One region of the Bacillus sp. ISL-35 genome, then DNA from elsewhere that is predicted to be linked to it. Evidence: riboswitches for the same ligand, from Rfam matches in the RefSeq annotation. Region 1 holds a riboswitch; each other region holds the start of a gene.
The links. Region 1 has a riboswitch for S-adenosylmethionine ahead of metK (methionine adenosyltransferase). Riboswitches for the same ligand answer to the same signal wherever they lie in the genome.
Positions count from the first base shown of each region.

Region 2: linked by a shared signal. The riboswitch ahead of J7E38_RS08400 (O-acetylhomoserine aminocarboxypropyltransferase/cysteine synthase family protein) and the one ahead of metK (methionine adenosyltransferase) in region 1 are both predicted to bind S-adenosylmethionine.
Region 3: linked by a shared signal. The riboswitch ahead of J7E38_RS10690 (methionine biosynthesis PLP-dependent protein) and the one ahead of metK (methionine adenosyltransferase) in region 1 are both predicted to bind S-adenosylmethionine.

Region 1 is NZ_JAGGQK010000013.1:62,789-68,863, forward strand. It holds gene asnB (asparagine synthase (glutamine-hydrolyzing)) at 1-1,126, opposite strand, end outside; gene metK (methionine adenosyltransferase) at 1,383-2,585, opposite strand; SAM riboswitch class I at 2,870-3,010, opposite strand; gene pckA (phosphoenolpyruvate carboxykinase (ATP)) at 3,291-4,880, shown strand; gene J7E38_RS17400 (DUF2584 domain-containing protein) at 5,101-5,343, opposite strand; gene J7E38_RS17405 (prolyl oligopeptidase family serine peptidase) at 5,385-6,075, opposite strand, start outside.
Region 2 is NZ_JAGGQK010000004.1:491,500-497,574, forward strand. It holds gene J7E38_RS08360 (acyl-CoA dehydrogenase family protein) at 1-365, shown strand, start outside; gene J7E38_RS08365 (arsenate reductase family protein) at 585-941, shown strand; gene gcvH (glycine cleavage system protein GcvH) at 995-1,375, shown strand; gene J7E38_RS08375 (YusG family protein) at 1,510-1,749, shown strand; gene J7E38_RS08380 (toprim domain-containing protein) at 1,989-2,345, shown strand; gene J7E38_RS08385 (thioredoxin family protein) at 2,351-2,662, shown strand; gene J7E38_RS08390 (MFS transporter) at 2,837-4,102, shown strand; gene J7E38_RS08395 (hypothetical protein) at 4,286-4,627, shown strand; SAM riboswitch class I at 4,711-4,813, shown strand; gene J7E38_RS08400 (O-acetylhomoserine aminocarboxypropyltransferase/cysteine synthase family protein) at 4,895-6,075, shown strand, end outside.
Region 3 is NZ_JAGGQK010000006.1:256,523-262,597, reverse strand. It holds gene J7E38_RS10700 (carbon starvation CstA family protein) at 1-442, opposite strand, end outside; gene J7E38_RS10695 (M4 family metallopeptidase) at 728-2,359, shown strand; SAM riboswitch class I at 2,767-2,877, shown strand; gene J7E38_RS10690 (methionine biosynthesis PLP-dependent protein) at 3,030-4,145, shown strand; gene metC (cystathionine beta-lyase) at 4,142-5,323, shown strand; gene J7E38_RS10680 (bifunctional homocysteine S-methyltransferase/methylenetetrahydrofolate reductase) at 5,323-6,075, shown strand, end outside.

The DNA of each region.
Region 1 (6,075 bases):
GGTAAATATTATAGCCTCCGAACAATTCATCGGCACCTTCACCTGAAAGGACAACCGTTACATGCTTCCTTGCTTCACGCGCTACGAAATACAATGGTATAGCTGCCGGGTCGGCTAGCGGGTCATCCATATGCCACATGATTTTAGGGAGTTCATCCATATATTCCTGCGGACTGATCACATAGCTGATGTTTTCAACACCCAGTCGCTCAGCAGTTTCCTTCGCGACATCAATTTCACTGAAGCCATTCTGCTCAAATCCGACAGAGAATGTCTTGATTCCAGGATGATATTGCTTTGCAATTGACGCGATGATGGAAGAATCAATTCCGCCTGAAAGGAAAGAACCAACCGGCACATCACTGCGCATGTGGATTTTCACCGATTCGAACAGGACATCCCTGATCTCCTTCGTGAATTCATCCTCAGATTTGTGGATTGGCGAGAAGCTCGCTTTCCAATAACGCTTGATTTCCATCGGCGAACCGATTTTCTTTGTAAAATAATGCCCTGGCTCAAGCTTGTAGATGCCTTCAGACATTGTGTTAGGTTCTGGAACGAATTGATAAGTCAAATAGTGCTGCAGTGCCTTATAATCAATCACATCGTTCTGCAGTGCAAGCAAAATGCTCTTCTTTTCAGAACCGAAGAAAGTACGATTTTCATCTTCAAAATAGAAGAATGGCTTGATACCAAAATGGTCACGCGCACCGTAAAGAACCTTTTCCTGCTTATCCCAGATGACAAATGCGAACATTCCGCGCAGCTTGTCAACAGCCTGCTCCTTAAGATGGCTGTATAGGGCGATGATGACCTCAGTATCAGAGTGTGTTTCGAAAGTCAGTCCTTCTTCAATCAACTCTTCACGAAGTTCAAGATAGTTGTAGATTTCCCCGTTGAAAATGATCCAATAGCGTTCATTTTCATACGTCAATGGCTGATGGCCAGCCTCAAGGTCGATGATGCTCAGACGGCGGAAGCCGAACTGGATATGCTCATCATAGAAATACCCATCATCATCAGGCCCGCGGTGGGTGATGATATCATTCATATTTTTAAACAGCTGCTTGTCATCGCTGCTGAATTCTTGTGCATTTTCATGTACACAACCGATAAAGCCACACATTATGTACTTCACCTTCTCCATTTCAGAAAAAATTTATTGTGATTTTCCAGTGATTTTACTAGCTAAAAACATACCATCTAATACTACCATTAAACGCAAAATTTTTGCAGTAAAATCTGAGGGAAATTTAAGGTAATACTCTATTTTACACCTTTTGGACCAGGTGCAAACCTTTGAACCTATCTTGGAGCTCCCCTAATTAGACGGCAAATAATAAAGGGAGTTACATATTTCTATGCAACTCCCTTTGTACTTTTTATTTTCCTTGAGCCTGAGTGCGAAGTGCCTCTGCCTTGTCTGTACGCTCCCATGGAAGGTCAACGTCAGAACGGCCGAAGTGTCCGTAAGCAGCTGTCTGCTTGTAGATTGGCTTGCGCAGGTCAAGCATGTTGATGATTCCAGCAGGACGAAGGTCGAAGTTGTTTTCAACAACATCGATCAATACATCTTCGCTTACCTTGCCTGTTCCGAACGTATCGATTGAGATGGATACCGGACGGGCAACGCCGATTGCGTATGCAAGCTGTACTTCAACTTTTTCTGCAAGGCCCGCAGCCACGATGTTCTTCGCAACATAACGTGCAGCGTATGCAGCTGAACGGTCAACTTTTGTAGGATCCTTACCAGAGAATGCGCCTCCGCCGTGGCGAGCGTATCCGCCGTAAGTATCAACGATGATTTTACGGCCAGTAAGACCAGCATCCCCCTGTGGTCCGCCGATTACGAAACGGCCAGTTGGGTTGATGAAGTATTTAGTATTTTCGTCAATCAATTCTGCCGGTACGACAGGGTTGATGACATGTTCTTTAAGGTTGCGCTGGATTTGCTCTAGCGAAACTTCTGGGTGGTGCTGAGTGGAGATAACGATTGTATCGATGCGGACTGGCTTGTCGTTCTCATCGTATTCCACCGTTACCTGAGTTTTTCCGTCCGGACGAAGGTATGGAAGGATTTCTTCCTTGCGCACTTCAGTCAGGCGGCGGGAAATTTTATGTGCCAATGAAATCGGAAGAGGCATAAGCTCTTTCGTTTCGTTGCACGCAAAACCGAACATCAAGCCCTGATCACCAGCCCCGATTGCTTCGATTTCAGCATCGGACATTTGGCCTTCACGTGCTTCTAGCGCCTGGTCAACACCCATTGCGATGTCAGCAGACTGCTCGTCGATTGAAGTCAAAACTGCGCAAGTTTCAGCGTCAAAACCGTACTTCGCGCGAGTATAGCCAATTTCCTTGACTGTTTCACGTACGATTTTCGGAATATCTACGTATGTAGATGTTGTGATTTCGCCTGCAACTAGTACAAGGCCTGTCGTAACTGATGTTTCAGCAGCAACACGTGCGTTAGCATCTTTAGCAAGGATCGCATCTAAAATCGCGTCAGAAATCTGGTCGCAAATTTTATCCGGATGGCCTTCTGTTACTGATTCAGAAGTGAACAAACGGCGTTTGTTTGACATCTGAGTTCCTCCCTCATGTATAAAAATTGATCGAGGCTGTCCCAATACAGACCTCGTTTGATACGGTACTCATTCCCTATGTAGTATGAAATAAACGCTGAGTTTTTATTAGAAAAATTTGTTTAAGATTCATGGTGAACTTCTTTTTTCCTAATTTCACCCACGGGAGCAATGACACCAAAGAAGGCAGTCCAGATGCATTTCCATGCAACGGACAGAAAAAAGCAATATAAAAAACCTCTCCATTTGTGAGGAAAGGTTTATGCTTAAATCCGCGCCTTTCGCTCTTATCGTTCAAGGGCAGTTCCCTTGCGTCAGGTTAGCACCTTTGCCCGGAAAAGATCAGCTCATTCATAGACTGTTTTTCTCGTTTGCAGGTTGCTGGGTTTCATTGGGCCTGTCCCTCCACCAGCTCGGGATAAGAGAGTATCCGTTCAAATCAAAATCATAACGAACCTGTCTGGCCATGTCAATCATTTTCTCGACAAAATTGTCGATTGTTGTTGAAACCATTTCTTTAACATAAAAAATTGTCAAACCAACCCCTTTTACTTGACTATATAAAGAAAGAATTATATAACGCAAGTTAGGTACAAGGTAATTTTTTCATCATTAGTATAGATTAATTGAACCAATGTGTTATACTAATAACGAGATGTAAACACTTACAAATTATCAATCTTTTAAAAAGGAAGGTATCCTCCGATGAACGTTGTAGGAATATCAAATGAACTTTCAGCATTATTAAAAGGAAACAATGTACAGGTACAGCTATCTGTTCCCCAGCTTGTCGAAAAGGTCCTGAACCGCAATGAAGGACTTTTAACATCAACTGGTGCAGTTAGAGCGACTACTGGTAAATACACTGGCCGTTCACCTAAGGATAAATTCATTGTCGAAGAAGAATCCGTAAAAGACAAAATTGACTGGGGCTCTGTCAACCAGCCGATTTCCGAGGAATCCTTCACGAAGCTATATAATAAGGTATTGAAGTTCCTTAAAGATAAAGAGGAAGTTTTCGTATTCAAGGGTTTCGCCGGTGCGGATAAGAAATATCGCCTGCCAATCCAGGTTATCAATGAATACGCTTGGCACAATCTGTTTGCCCATCAATTGTTCATCCGTCCGACAGAGGAAGAGCTGCCTGAGCATGAATCCGAGTTTACGGTCATTTCAGCTCCTACCTTCAAAGCAGATCCTGAGGTTGATGGAACAAACTCAGAAACCTTCATCATCGTTTCCTTCGAACAGCGCGTCGTCTTGATCGGCGGAACCGAATATGCTGGCGAAATGAAGAAATCGATTTTCTCTGTGATGAACTATATACTTCCGGAAAATGGGATCCTTTCGATGCACTGCTCCGCAAATGTGGGCCGCGAAGGCGATGTAGCCTTGTTCTTCGGACTATCCGGCACAGGCAAAACAACTTTATCTGCTGATAATAATCGCCGTCTGATAGGTGATGATGAGCATGGCTGGTCAGCTAACGGCGTGTTCAATATCGAGGGAGGCTGCTATGCGAAATGCATCAACTTGTCCAAGGAAAAAGAACCGCAAATCTTTGATGCAATCCGCTTTGGTTCCGTCCTTGAGAACGTCGTAGTCGAAGACGACACACGTGTGGCCGATTATGATGACGGCAGCCTGACCGAAAACACTCGTGCAGCTTATCCGATCCAGGCAATCGAAAACATCGTGGATCCAAGCATCGCCGGACATCCAAACGCAATTGTGTTCCTGACTGCTGATGCATTCGGAGTCCTGCCTCCAATCGCCAGGCTGACAAAGGAACAGGCAATGTATCACTTCCTGAGCGGATACACTTCGAAGCTGGCTGGTACAGAACGCGGCATCACTTCACCGCAGGCAACATTCTCAACCTGCTTCGGTTCTCCATTCCTGCCGCTTGCTGCTACAAGGTACGCGGAAATGCTCGGTGAAAAAATCGACGAGCACAACGCGAAGGTATTCCTTGTGAACACGGGATGGACAGGCGGAGAGTATGGCACCGGCAGCCGCATGAAGCTGGCGTACACTCGCGCCATGGTCCAGGCAGCACTTGAAGGCGAACTGAACAACGTCGAAACTGCTAAAGACGAAATTTTTGGCCTTGATATCCCGCTGCACGTACCAGGTGTACCTGACGATGTCCTCCAGCCAGTAAAAACCTGGAGCGACAAAAAAGCCTACTACGCAAAAGCAAACGAACTCGCAGACCAGTTCCGCGACAACTTCAAAAAGTTCACAAACGTACCGTCTGAAATCGAAGAAAAAGGCGGACCAACCGTTAAATAAGAATTTGAGCGAGGCCATCTCTGGAGAAGAGATGGCCTTTTGTTTTGTTGACTCGTTATGCATATATGGGCTCTTATTGAACAAAGCCAAAAGTCATTGGTGACCTAGGATTGCGTTTCCTCGGAAAACAGGTCACCAATAACGATACACTTCGCTCACTTAATCGTTTTTTCCGCCAGTCCTATTCCAAAATAAAAACAGAGCACAATATGTGCCCTGCTCAGTTCGTAGAATTTAAAGAAACCAATCGATACGTAATCGTTGTTTCATTTTCTGTCCACTCAACTTTCGAGATGACGCCTGTTCCAGTCAGGTCTCCTTCAATCGTCTTTTTGACTTCTACTGGAATGTCAATTGGATAAAGCCTGTAGCCTTCCTTTTTCAAAGAGAAGAAATTGTCTTCGAGCCTTTTTTCGCGGCCCTTTGTCACGATCATTGTATTCAACTCTAATGGCATCCCCATCGTTTTCGCTCCTCTACACAAGTAACTTCAAATTCATTTTATCATTGTTGCGGCTGTGATTTCATCCAATTCGTTAAATCACTGACCACTTTCCGGTTCATCACCGGCGGAAAATAGTGCGTATATTCATCAAAGTACCAGCTTTCCACAGGCTTGTCCAACTCTTTTAACCGTTTCTCGATCCGATAGGAGTGTTCAACTGACACATTGCGGTCATTGCGGCCGTGGATCAGCAGCACGGGGGCTCTAAGGTTTTCGATTTCGTATAGAGGCGTCCTGAATTTATAGCGGTTTGGCACCTTTTTCGGCGATCCGCCAATTACCCTTTTCATCATCCTTCGCAAGTCTTTTCTTTCCACATAGGTTAAGAACATATCGGTCACGCCGCCCCAGGTGACAACTGAGGCTGTCTCGGGAAATTGATTGGCGGTCAGCAGGGCCATCAAACCGCCGCGGGAAAAACCAAAGACATGTACCCTTTCAACACCTGGCAGAGACTGAAGCAGCCTAAAGCCTGCATAAGCATCGTCACGGTCATCTCCGCCAAAATCTTCATCCCCTTCACCACCCTGGTTGCCACGGTAAAAAGGAGCGAAAACCGTAAATCCTTCGGAAGCGAATTGGGCAATCCGTGCAGGTCTCACCTTTCCGACATTTTTGATTCCGCCGCGAAGATACAGGAACCCTTCTGTCCCGCTTCCATCAGTTGGTCTTGCCAGCAGCCCCTTGACT
Region 2 (6,075 bases), on a different contig from region 1:
TAGCAGCACAGAAATTCGGGAAAGCTCTGGAAAAAGAACAGGAAATCCTCGTCAATATCGCAGATATCATCTCAAATGCGTATTCAATGGAATCTGCAGTTCTTCGTACAGAAAAAGCAATCGCAAAAGATGGCGTAGAGAAGAGCAAGCAAAAGCTTCTTTACACACAAATCTTCTGCCAGGAAGCATTCAATGAAATCGAGCGAGACGCAAAGGAAACACTTGTGGCTACAGAAGAAGGCGACGCACTTCGCATGCTGACTTCCGCATTGCGCAAGTTCACAAGACACACTCCAATCAACGTCATCGCGAAGAAGCGTGAAGCAGCTGAAAAGCTGATCGATGCAGAACGCTTTATCGTTTAAAAACTGATTTAACCGAACACTCCTTTCCATTCCGGGAGGAGTGTTTTTGCTAATCTTTTTAAAAAGGCAGGATTTTTGCAAACATTGTTGAATTTAATAAAAGGATGTTAAAATTAAAGGGTTGATCAGGCACTGAATGATAGTATTTCACCTTGATAATATGTTACTATCCGTTTAGAGGGTTTAATCTATGGGATACTAGCAAAGGGTGGTGAAATCATGGAAAAAACGTTTTATTGGTACCCTAAATGTGGTACATGCAGGAATGCGAAGAAATGGCTGGACCAGCATGAAGTTGCCTATAACGAAGTACATATTGTAGAAAATCCGCCATCCCAGTCACAGCTGGAAGAAATGTTGGAGAAAAGCGGCCTCGAAATCAAGAAGTTTTTTAACACAAGCGGCCAAAAATATCGTGAGCTTGGGTTGAAAGACAAGGTCAAGACGGCTTCCAGTAGTGAATTGCTGGAACTGCTGGCATCTGACGGTATGCTCATCAAACGCCCGCTGATGACAGATGGCGAAAAAGTGACCGTTGGTTTCAAAGAAGATGAGTATGAAAAAGCATGGCTGTAATTTTGGTCCCATCGATATTAATCGATAGAGATATACAATTGGAGGGATAGTCAATGAATACACCAAAAGATTTACGTTATTCAGCAGAACACGAATGGGTAAAAGTTGAAGGAGAAAAGGTTCGCGTGGGCATTACTGATTTCGCGCAATCCGAGCTAGGTGACATCGTATTCGTCGAACTTCCAGAAGTCGGAGACGAGATCACTCTGGACCAGCCTTTTGGAAGCGTTGAATCAGTAAAGACCGTATCTGAGCTATATGCACCAGTGAGCGGCAAGGTTGTTGAAATCAACGAAGAACTGAACGACAGCCCTGAATTCGTTAACGAATCTCCATATGAAAAAGCATGGATGATTACAGTTGAACTGACAGACAGCAGTGAAGTAGAAAAGCTGATGACACCAGAACAATACGAAGAAATGATCAAAGAATAAGATTCGCCGACGCCTTGAGCTTTCAAGGCGTTTTTCATTTCCCACTCTTGAAAAACTCCTTCATTTTTCCATCACTTCATTCCAGCAGTTCGGACAAACTAATGTTAATGACTATTTAAAAAGGGTGAAAAATCATGGCGTTGAACCAGCAAAAAGTTGAAATCACAGACAGGGTAACAGGAAAACTGGAAAATGGCCAGATTCGACTTTACCTTGAAAATGAGCCTATTGGAAACATCCAGCTTCCAGAAGGTATCCAGATGAAACTGGATCATCATTATGAAGCGGAACAGAATAAGATTTACCAGCATGTATCAGTACCGGACCAATCAGAGCCACGGTACACTGATTGTGACGAAGGCGGCTGGTGCTAAAAAGGAACAGCGGCCAGCCTGGCCGCTGTTTTTTTAGCTGTTATCTGGTAAAGTCAGGAATAAAATCAAGGTACGGCACATAGAATTCCTTTTACTACCTGTTGAAGTTCATAGTGGACTAAATCTTTGCAATCTCCGAAAGAAACAGTAACAATAGAATTAATACAAGTAAACAGCACAATTTATTTAATAATGTTTATAATGTTGTAAAGTAATTATTTTCTGGTGCATAGGTGGTTATGGCGATGGACGAAAATCACAAGGTGATCATAGTAGAAGGTTCGTCAGACAAAAAGAAAGTACAGACCGTGCTGAAGGAGCCAGTGGAAATAATCTGCACGAATGGGACGATCGGCGTTTCAAAGCTTGATGAGCTGATTGATTCGCTTTTTGATAGAGATGTCTATATCCTCGTAGATGCAGATGCATCAGGCGAAAAGCTGAGAAAGCAATTTAAAAGGGAATTTCCTGAGGCGAACCATCTTTACATTGACAGGATGTACCGGGAAGTGGCAACCGCACCGGAAAACCACCTGGCTACTGTTTTAATCGGAGCAAATATTGATGTTCATGCAGAGTACTTAGAAAAAGGATGACTTAAATGGAAGACTGGACCAGGACTGATATCGAAACATTCCTTGCCGAAAAACAAACAGGGTACCTATACTTTTACACACCAATGTGCGGAACCTGTCAGGTAGCAAGCAAGATGCTGACAGTGATTGAACAGCTCCTGCCTGATCTCCCATCAGGGAAAGCCGATTTGAACTTCCTGCCTGAAATGGCAGAACGTTTTGAAATAGAAAGTGTACCATGTCTTTTTGTCTTGAGAAATGGTGTGGTACAGGAGAAAATCTATGCTTTTCATTCTGTTCCGTATCTTTTTGAAAAATTGAAAGAGTTGAAAGGGTAATTAGAAACGGCTTGGCCGTTTTTTTTTTTTTGGGCTTTGGCTAGTGAAAAAATTCTAATTCCCCGTTCAAATCTTATGGATCATAACGAAAAGAGACAACCTTGAAAAACATTTACATTTCATACCAAACGGTTTATATTTAGAGTATCGAAATAACCGAGGAGCGAAATAAAAATGGCTCTTTATCAAGAATGGGCAGACCAAATCAAAAGCTATAATCGCAACATAAAGTTGACCTTCCTGGCAAACATACTCACTCAAATTGGGCTGGGGATTTTTATGGTGATTTATAATTTCTACATACGAGAGCTGGGATTCAATGAACTGGTTAACGGGAAAGTGATTTCGATGACCTCTCTTGCAACGGCACTGGTACTCATTCCGGCAGGGGTTATGAGTGACAGGGCTGGCCGGAAAAAGCTGATGCTGTTTGGAGCAATCTCGACAGGGATGATTTTATTTACACGGAGCATGGTTGAGACCCAGGCACTGTTGATCCTGTTTGCATTTGGTACTGGTCTTGCGTCCGCTTTTATCCAGGTTTCCATCATTCCGTGGCTGGCAGAAAACTCCCAACCTGAACAGCGTGTGCATCTCTTCAGCATTCACTTTGCGGCAATGACAGCGGCCAATGTTGTCGGAAGCCTTTTGGGAGGGATCCTTACAGATGTGTTTTCTTTGTTCCTCCCTGAATTGGAGAGTATCCGTTTCACGCTGGTCGCTGGTTCCGCACTGTTTCTGGCCGCACTTCTTCCCATTGCCCGGCTTAGGGAAGTACGGACAGAAAAACGGACCGACAGAAAGTTCATGGATTTAAAAAGAGGAATCCCATATAAAGCGAGCCTTAAAATCATCATTCTATTTGCTGTCGCACAGCTGATGATCGGTTTCGGTGCTGGCTTGGTCATCCCATACTTGAATCTTTACTTCGCTGACCGGTTCATGGCATCCAATTCACTAATTGGTCTGGTCATTTCACTTGGACAGGGAGCAACTGCAGTAGCCATGATCATTGGTCCGATGGTGGTGCGCAAGCTTGGGGAAGTGAAAGCAGTCGTTGTCCTGCAAATGCTCTCCCTCCCGTTTTTGCTGCTTACTGCTTACACACAGCATTTCTGGCTTGCTGCCCTTGGCTTTTTATTTCGACAGGCCCTTATGAACGCAGGGAATCCCATTCAAATGTCGTTAATGATGTCGAAGGTTGATGATTCAATGAAAGGATTGGCCAACTCTGTGAATCAAATGGTATTTAATCTTGGATGGGCGATTATGGGACCGGTTTCGACCGGAATCGTTTTGAAATACGGTTCCTACTGGGGATATGCGACGGTTTTCACCATCACTGCAGGTCTTTATTTAGTCGGGTCATCTTACTTCTTCTTTGTATTCAAGACAATGGACAAAACAAAATCCGTCATCTCAGCCACTAAGCCAGCTTAATTACTGTATTTCTTTGGATATATTTCTCGGGAAATGAAAGACAATGGCGAAATATCATTCGTTATTGTCTTTTTTTATGTTTGTTATGTTGTTAACCGCTTATTAGCGAAGTATTTGTCGAAGGATTCCAACAGGTTTTTCCCCTTGCAAAAAAGAAATAGTTAGGTAAGGGAGTTGAGCGGCATGCGGGAATCTATTGAACTTTTTGCGAATGAAGTTGGCGGTAAGGCTCATATACTGCAATTGATCAAAAAACTCGATCTTTGCTTAAAATTACAGTCAGAAAAGGAAGAAGTATACCTGGCATTCAAGGGGGGACGAGCGGAACTCCTAACAAGCAATCTCGGTTCTCAATTCCAGATCACAATCATAGGAAGTGAGACCAGCCTTTCTGGACTCTTGAAAGGGGAGTTCAAACTGAGGCAAGGAATCAGATGGGGATATTATTCCGTAGAAGACGGTCCGTTCAGAGATCTATTGGTCCTGGAGTCGATTTTCTATCTTGCCAGACCAATCTCCGCTTAATTTATTCTGAAAAATCTTAATATATTGACTTTAAATGCATGGAAATGATATTATCACTTTAACGCAATAAAACGAACTGAATATTCTTATCCAGAGAGGCGGAGGGACTGGCCCGATGAAGCCCGGCAACCGGTTGTTAAACACGGTGCTAATTCCTGCAGAGTGTAGACTCTGAAAAGATAAGGAGAGTTGATAAATGACCCTCTTCTTAAGAAGAGGGTTTTTTGTATCACCTTTCCATTAATTTTCAAGATAGGAGAGATGGAGATGGCAAGTGAGCAAAAAAACTACAGAATCGAAACAATTGGTGTCCACGGAGGACAATCACCAGACCCGGTAACTGGAGCGAGGGCAGTGCCAATCTACTCAAGCAATGCTTTTCAATTTGAGAACACGGATCATGCAGCCGATTTATTCGCACTCAAGGAGCCTGGCTATATTTACTCGCGAATCCATAATCCTACCGTCACGGCACTGGAGGAAAAAGTAGCCTTGCTTGAGGGAGGCGTGGGTGCGCTCGCCCTATCCAGCGGGATGTCTGCGATTACGATGGCTATTTTGAATATTGCCCATGCAGGGGATGAAATCGTTGCAGCCTCTAACCTGTACGGAGGGACTTACAATCTATTTGCCGTAACCTTGCCGAAATACGGAATCAACGTTCACCTGGTGGACCCTGATGACCCTGAAAATTTCAGGAAGGCAATTACTCCTAAAACCAAGGCGGTCTACGCGGAAACAATCGGAAATCCAAGTCTCAGGGTATTGGATATTGAAGCGGTTGCGGATATTGCCCATGATGCTGGTGTTCCGTTGATCATCGATAATACATTTGCGACTCCATATCTATGCCGCCCGATTGAACATGGCGCAGACGTCGTCATTCACTCAGCTACCAAGTGGCTTTTAGGAAACGGTACAGTCATGGGTGGAATCATCGTCGATGGAGGAAAATTCGACTGGAGATCCCCTAAGTACCCTGGTTTCAATGAACCGGACTCCAGCTACCATGATATCGTTTATAGTGAAGCGATTGGGGCAGCCGCATATATTGTTAAGGCGAGGGTCCAGCTGCTGCGCGACCTTGGCCCGGCCATCAGCCCGCAGAGTGCCTTCCAATTCAATCTTGGAATCGAAACATTGCATGTCCGCATGAAAGAGCATGTCGCCAATACGCGTAAAATAGTAGACTATCTTGAGTCACACCCAGCTGTTACCTGGGTCACCTACCCTGGACATGACTCTCACCCTGATAAGCATTTGGCAGACCGCTACCTTCCAAAAGGTGCAGGATCAGTTGTGGTATTTGGCATCGAGGGCGGCAGGGAAGCTGGAGCAAAACTGATCAACTCATTGACACTATGGTCCCATGTTGCCAATGTCGGCGATGCGAAGAGCCTGGTTATCCACCCTGCAAGCACAACACATCAGCAACTTGATTCAGATGG
Region 3 (6,075 bases), on a different contig from region 1:
CAAAAACGGCGTTGACCATCAAAACAAGTATTAAAATAATGAATAAGAACATGATTTTTGCACGTTTGCCAATCAGCTTGTTTGTGATTGTACCTACTGATTGCCCCTTATTCCTGACGGAAAGAACCAGAGTTCCAAAGTCGTGCACACCTGCTGCAAAGACCGTACCTAAAGTAACCCACAGGAATGCAGGAAGCCAGCCCCAGTACACAGCGATTGCCGGCCCAACAATTGGTGCAGCCCCGGCTACAGACGTAAAATGGTGTCCCCAAAGGATCATTTTCTTTGTTGGAACAAAGTCCACGCCATCTGAATACTGGTGTGCCGGTGTCACATAGTTCGGATCAAGACGGTAAATCTTTTCAGCTACCCACTTAGAATAGAAGCGGTAGCCAATCGCAAATACAATCATTCCGATTACAGCTAACCATAAAGAATTCATTTAATTAACCCTCCCTTTTTATGAGTTGGTACTACAACTTAATAATAAAAATATATTAGTTGATTAGTCAATAAATTCTGACTTCTTTTTAAAAAAAGGATAAATGATTATTTAATGAATGTAAGGTTGCTTAATAAAAATTCCAATTATCCCCCCAAAAAATTTTCCCAACATGGTGATTCGACATTTTTAGACTTCATTGTTGAAATGTTCAGACAACTAAAGTATAACTATGATAATCTACTAATTTTTATTAGCTAGAATTCGATTTTAGGAGGAGTTCATTTGAAGAAGAAAGTCGTATCATTAAGTTTAACAGCAAGCTTGGCATTGAGCGGAATGGTTGCAGCTACGGGCTTTGCAGCACCATCAGCAGATTCTCCAGCCAAGAAATTCACAAAAACACATGGATCACCTGAATTTGTTGCAGGCAATCTGACTAATCCATCGGAAAAAGCAGCAAAGGATGTTGTTCTTGGATATTTAAATTCTTCAAAAGGAAAATATAACCTCAGTGCAAATGATAGTTTCGTAGTCAAATCACAGGAAACAGATCAGCTTGGCGGAGATGTAGTCCGCCTTCAGCAAGTATTTAACGGTGTTCCTGTCTGGGGAGCTGACCAGGCTGCCCGAGTGGATGAATCAGGAGTGCTTCAAGTCTTCAGCGGTACTGTCAGCAAAGGCTTGGGCGAAAAGCTAGTAAAGGCCTCAAATAAGAAGTCACAGAGAGATGCAATTGCAGCAGCTGAAAAAGATCTTGGCTTCAAACCAGATTACGAAGCAGCTCCATCTGCTGAATTGGTTGTTTTTCCTGCTGAGGACCAGGCAGTATATGCCTACCATGTGACATTGAACTTCCTCAGTCCGGAACCTGGCAATTACCAGTACTTTATCAATGCGGTAACAGGTGAAATCATTAATAAGTACAATGCCATTCATACTGCCGGCAAAGTCAATCCTTCTTTAACCGGTACTAATACTGTTGGTTCTGGTGTCGGGGTGCTGGGCGACCAGAAATCATTGAATACTCTACTTTCGAATGGTTCTTATTACCTACAGGACAATACTCGTGGAAATGGTATATTCACTTACGATGCACAAAACCGTCAAAGGACTCCAGGTACCCTTTGGGCTGATGCCGATAATAATTTGAATGCATCCTATGATGGTGCGGCAGTGGATGCTCATTACTATGCAGGTCTGACTTATGATTACTATAAAAACAAGTTTGGCCGGAATTCGTATGACAACAAAGGAGCAGCACTGAAATCCACTGTTCACTATAGCAGAAGTTACAACAATGCTTTCTGGAACGGGCAGCAAATGGTTTATGGTGACGGCGATGGAACTACCTTCATCCCGCTTTCCGGAGGCCTTGATGTTGTCGCGCATGAATTGACTCACGCTGTGACAGATTTTAGTTCGGATCTGGTTTACCAGTATGAATCGGGCGCACTGAACGAAGCGATTTCGGATATCTTCGGTACACTCGCTGAATTCCATGACAACAATAATCCTGATTTCGAAATCGGCGAAGACATCTATACACCAAACAAGACTGGTGACGCACTCCGCTCCATGAGCGACCCGACCAAATACGGCGATCCAGATCACTACTCCAAGCGTTATACTGGAACGTCCGATAATGGCGGAGTCCACACAAACAGCGGAATCATCAACAAAGCGGCCTACCTTCTTAGCCAGGGCGGCACACATTACGGTGTGACGGTTTCTGGAGTCGGTACTGAAAAATTGGGTGCAATCTTCTATCGTGCAAACACGGTCTATTACACATCTTCAACGAACTTCAGCCAGGCGCGTGCTGGAGCTGTACAAGCTGCTAAAGACCTGTACGGATCAACTTCTCCAGAAGTCGATGCAGTCAATAAAGCTTTTGATGCAGTGGGAATAAACTAATAGCTTCATATTCATTCAGACTGGCTCTTGTTCGAGGAGAGCCAGTCTTTTTATGTGGTCCCTTTTGAAAAACCGTTGTTTTCCGATTAAGGTCAAATGCTGCATTGGTGACCTTTTTTATAATATCCCTAGATTTTTGGTCCCCAATCTCCTTTATTGGTGCCCTCTTTTATGGATTCCTAAATTTTTGGTCTGCAATCCCTCCTTTTGAGGCCTGTTGTCCCTCATGATTCTCGTACAAAATCAAAATCCTATTTTGTGACACACGCCATTATCGATAAACGCCTTTGTCCGGCTATCTTCTGCAGTAAGTTCAATCACCAATACTTCACCGCTTTAATTAAATGATTGACAATCTTCTATAACAGCGTTAATATTTAGAGAAATTTAATAATTCAATTTATGTAATCTTATCGAGAGAAGCTGAGGGTCCTGGCCCAATGAAGCTTCAGCAACCATCAACTTTGTTGAAAAGGTGCTAATTCCAGCAAGTTTTTTAAAAACTTGGCAGATAAGAAGTTGGCTGATATTTTAAAAGTCTTCTTCTTGAGAAGGCTTTTTTGTTTTTAGTTTTCATTTTTCGCAATTATTCTGTGAGTTACTAGTTTAAAAGCGATCATTTTTAAAACAAACATTGCCTCCTGCCAATCAATCATTAGGAGTGAGTATATTGGTGAAAATTGATACCAAGTTAGCACAGCTAGGCAATAGGAGTGAATCTGCAACTGGTGCGGTGAATCCTCCCATTTATTTAACGACAGCGTATCGTCATGAAGGGATTGGACAGTCCAGCGGTTACGATTATGTCCGTACCGGCAACCCAACTCGCGAAATTTTGGAAAAGGCGATTGCCGATCTTGAAGAAGGCACACGGGGATATGCATGCAGTTCCGGAATGGCGGCAATTTGGACCGTTCTCTCGTTATTCCAGTCTGGCGATGAATGGATTGTCTCAAAAGATTTATACGGAGGTACTTACAGGCTTCTTGAGCAAGGTTTCAAAAAATGGGGATTACTTAGTACATACGCAGACATGTCTAATTTAAATGAAATCAAAGCAGCCATCAATCCTAATACGAAGGCGCTGTTTGTGGAAACACCGACAAATCCTTTGATGGAACAGGCTGATATCCAGGCGATCGCGCAAATAGCGAAAGAGAACGAGATATTGCTGATCGTGGATAATACCTTCTACACTCCCCTTCTGCAAAAACCATTGACTCTAGGTGCGGATATTGTGATCCACAGTGCGACGAAATACCTTGGCGGCCATAATGATGTGCTGGCAGGATTGATCGTTGCCAGGGGCGAAAAAATCTGTGATTCCCTTTTCCTCCATCATAATGGGGGCGGAGCGGTGTTAAGCCCGTTCGATTCTTGGCTTCTCCTTCGCGGCATGAAGACATTGTCATTAAGGATGGAGCGGCATGAGCGGAATGCCACGGCACTGGTTGAATTCTTGGAGAATCATGAAGCCGTAAAGGATGTCCTTTATCCCGGCAGAGGCGGAATGATTTCGTTCCGCGTCCAGTCTCCTGCCATGGTCAATCCGTTTTTAAAAAGTCTTTCCACGATCACTTTTGCAGAAAGTCTTGGAGGCGTTGAAAGTTTCATTACCTACCCAGCTACACAGACACATGCTGATATTCCGGCTGAAGTCCGTGAACAAACCGGCGTTTGTGACCGGCTGTTGCGATTCTCTGTCGGAATTGAGGACTGTGATGATTTGATTGATGATTTGCAAGCGGCACTTAAGAAAGCGATTGAGGAGGCTGGAGTTAAATGAGCCATCCATATACCTTCGAAACCCAGCTGCTCCATAATAAATATAAGGTGGATCCTGCAACTGGCGGAGTAAGTGTTCCAATCCAGCACGCTTCTACCTTCCATCAGTCTTCTATCGATCACTTTGGAAAATATGATTACAGCCGCAGCCTCAACCCTACCAGAGAAGCTCTAGAGGATATAATCGCAGAATTGGAGGGCGGTGTCAGGGGATTTGCTTTTTCATCGGGTATGGCTGCGATTTCTACTGCCTTTATGCTGCTTTCGCAGGGAGACCATGTAGTGATTACCGAGGATGTTTACGGTGGTACATACAGGATGGTAACTCAGGTTCTGAACCGTTTTGGAATTGAACACACATTTGTGGACATGACAGACCTAAATGCCGTGGAACAGGCGATCCGCCCTCACACCGCATTGCTCTATGCAGAAACACCTTCGAACCCTTTATTAAAAATAACGGATATCCGTGCACTTAGCTCAATTGCCAAAAAGCATGGAGCCTATACTTTTGTGGACAATACCTTCATGACCCCCTACCTCCAGCGGCCACTGGATCTGGGAGCTGATATCGTGCTTCATAGCGCCACAAAGTTTCTGTCCGGCCACAGTGACACAGTTGCTGGCCTGGCGGTTGTAAAGGATGAAAAATTGGCAAACAAGCTATATTCCCTTCAGAACTCCTTCGGCGCAGTCCTCGGTGTCCAGGATGCCTGGCTGGTGATGAGAGGAATGAAGACATTATCTGTAAGGATGGACCAATCCCAGGAAAGTGCAAGGAAGATTGCACAATTTCTAAAAGGCCAGCCTTTAATCAAGAATGTATTTTACCCAGGCCTGGCAAGTCATGCTCAGTCGGACCTTCAAGCTCAGCAGGCGGGTGGTCCTGGGGCTGTCCTTTCTTTTGAGTTTGCAAACGAAGGCCTCCTTCCTGGATTTATTAATTCTGTTAAGTTACCGGTTTTTGCAGTCAGCCTCGGGGCGGTAGAGTCCATCCTCTCCTATCCCGCAAAGATGTCACATGCAGCAATGCCTCTTGAAGAACGCAAGCTAAGAGGAATCAGTGATGGTCTCCTCCGGCTTTCAGTGGGACTTGAAAACGCCGAAGACTTGATTTCGGACTTTCAGCAGGCCTTATATGCGATTGAAGCGGTACCTGCTAACAGGGAGGGATTATAATGAATTTCCTGAAACGTATGGAAAATGAAATTTTAATAGCTGATGGTGCGATTGGTACCCTCCTCCATTCCTATGGAGCTGGTACCTGTTTCGAAGAGTTGAATCTCTCTCAGCCAGAAGCGATTGTAAAAATCCATAAGGCCTATATGAACGCCGGAGCCGACCTGATCCAGACGAATACATATGCTGCCAATTATATAAAACTTGAAAGATATGGACTTGAAGACCAGGTGAAGGAAATAAACAGTGCAGCAGTCCGGCTTGCCCGTCGAGCTGCAGGCAGCGAAGCTTATGTGCTCGGCACTATGGGCGGCAATCGCGGAATCAGGCCGTCAGCCATTCCCATCGAAGAGATCAGGAGGAGCTTCCGGGAACAGCTCTATTGCCTGCTTCTTGAAGGCGTGGACGGACTGTTGCTTGAAACCTTTTACGATATGGAAGAAATAGAGACAGTACTTGAAATTGCCAGAAAGGAAACAGATTTGCCGATTATTGCCCAGGTATCGCTTCAGGAAATAGGCATCATGCAGGACCAGACCCCTCTCCAGGAAGTTTTCAATAGACTGGAGGAGCTTGGTGCTGATATTGTCGGGCTTAATTGCAGATTAGGTCCCCACCATATGATTTCAAGCCTTGAACAAATTGAGCTTCCGACAAAAGCGTTCCTATCAGCGTATCCCAATGCTGGTTTGCCATCCTACACGGATGGAAAGTTCCACTATGAGGGAGACCCGGAATATTTCAGGAAAGCC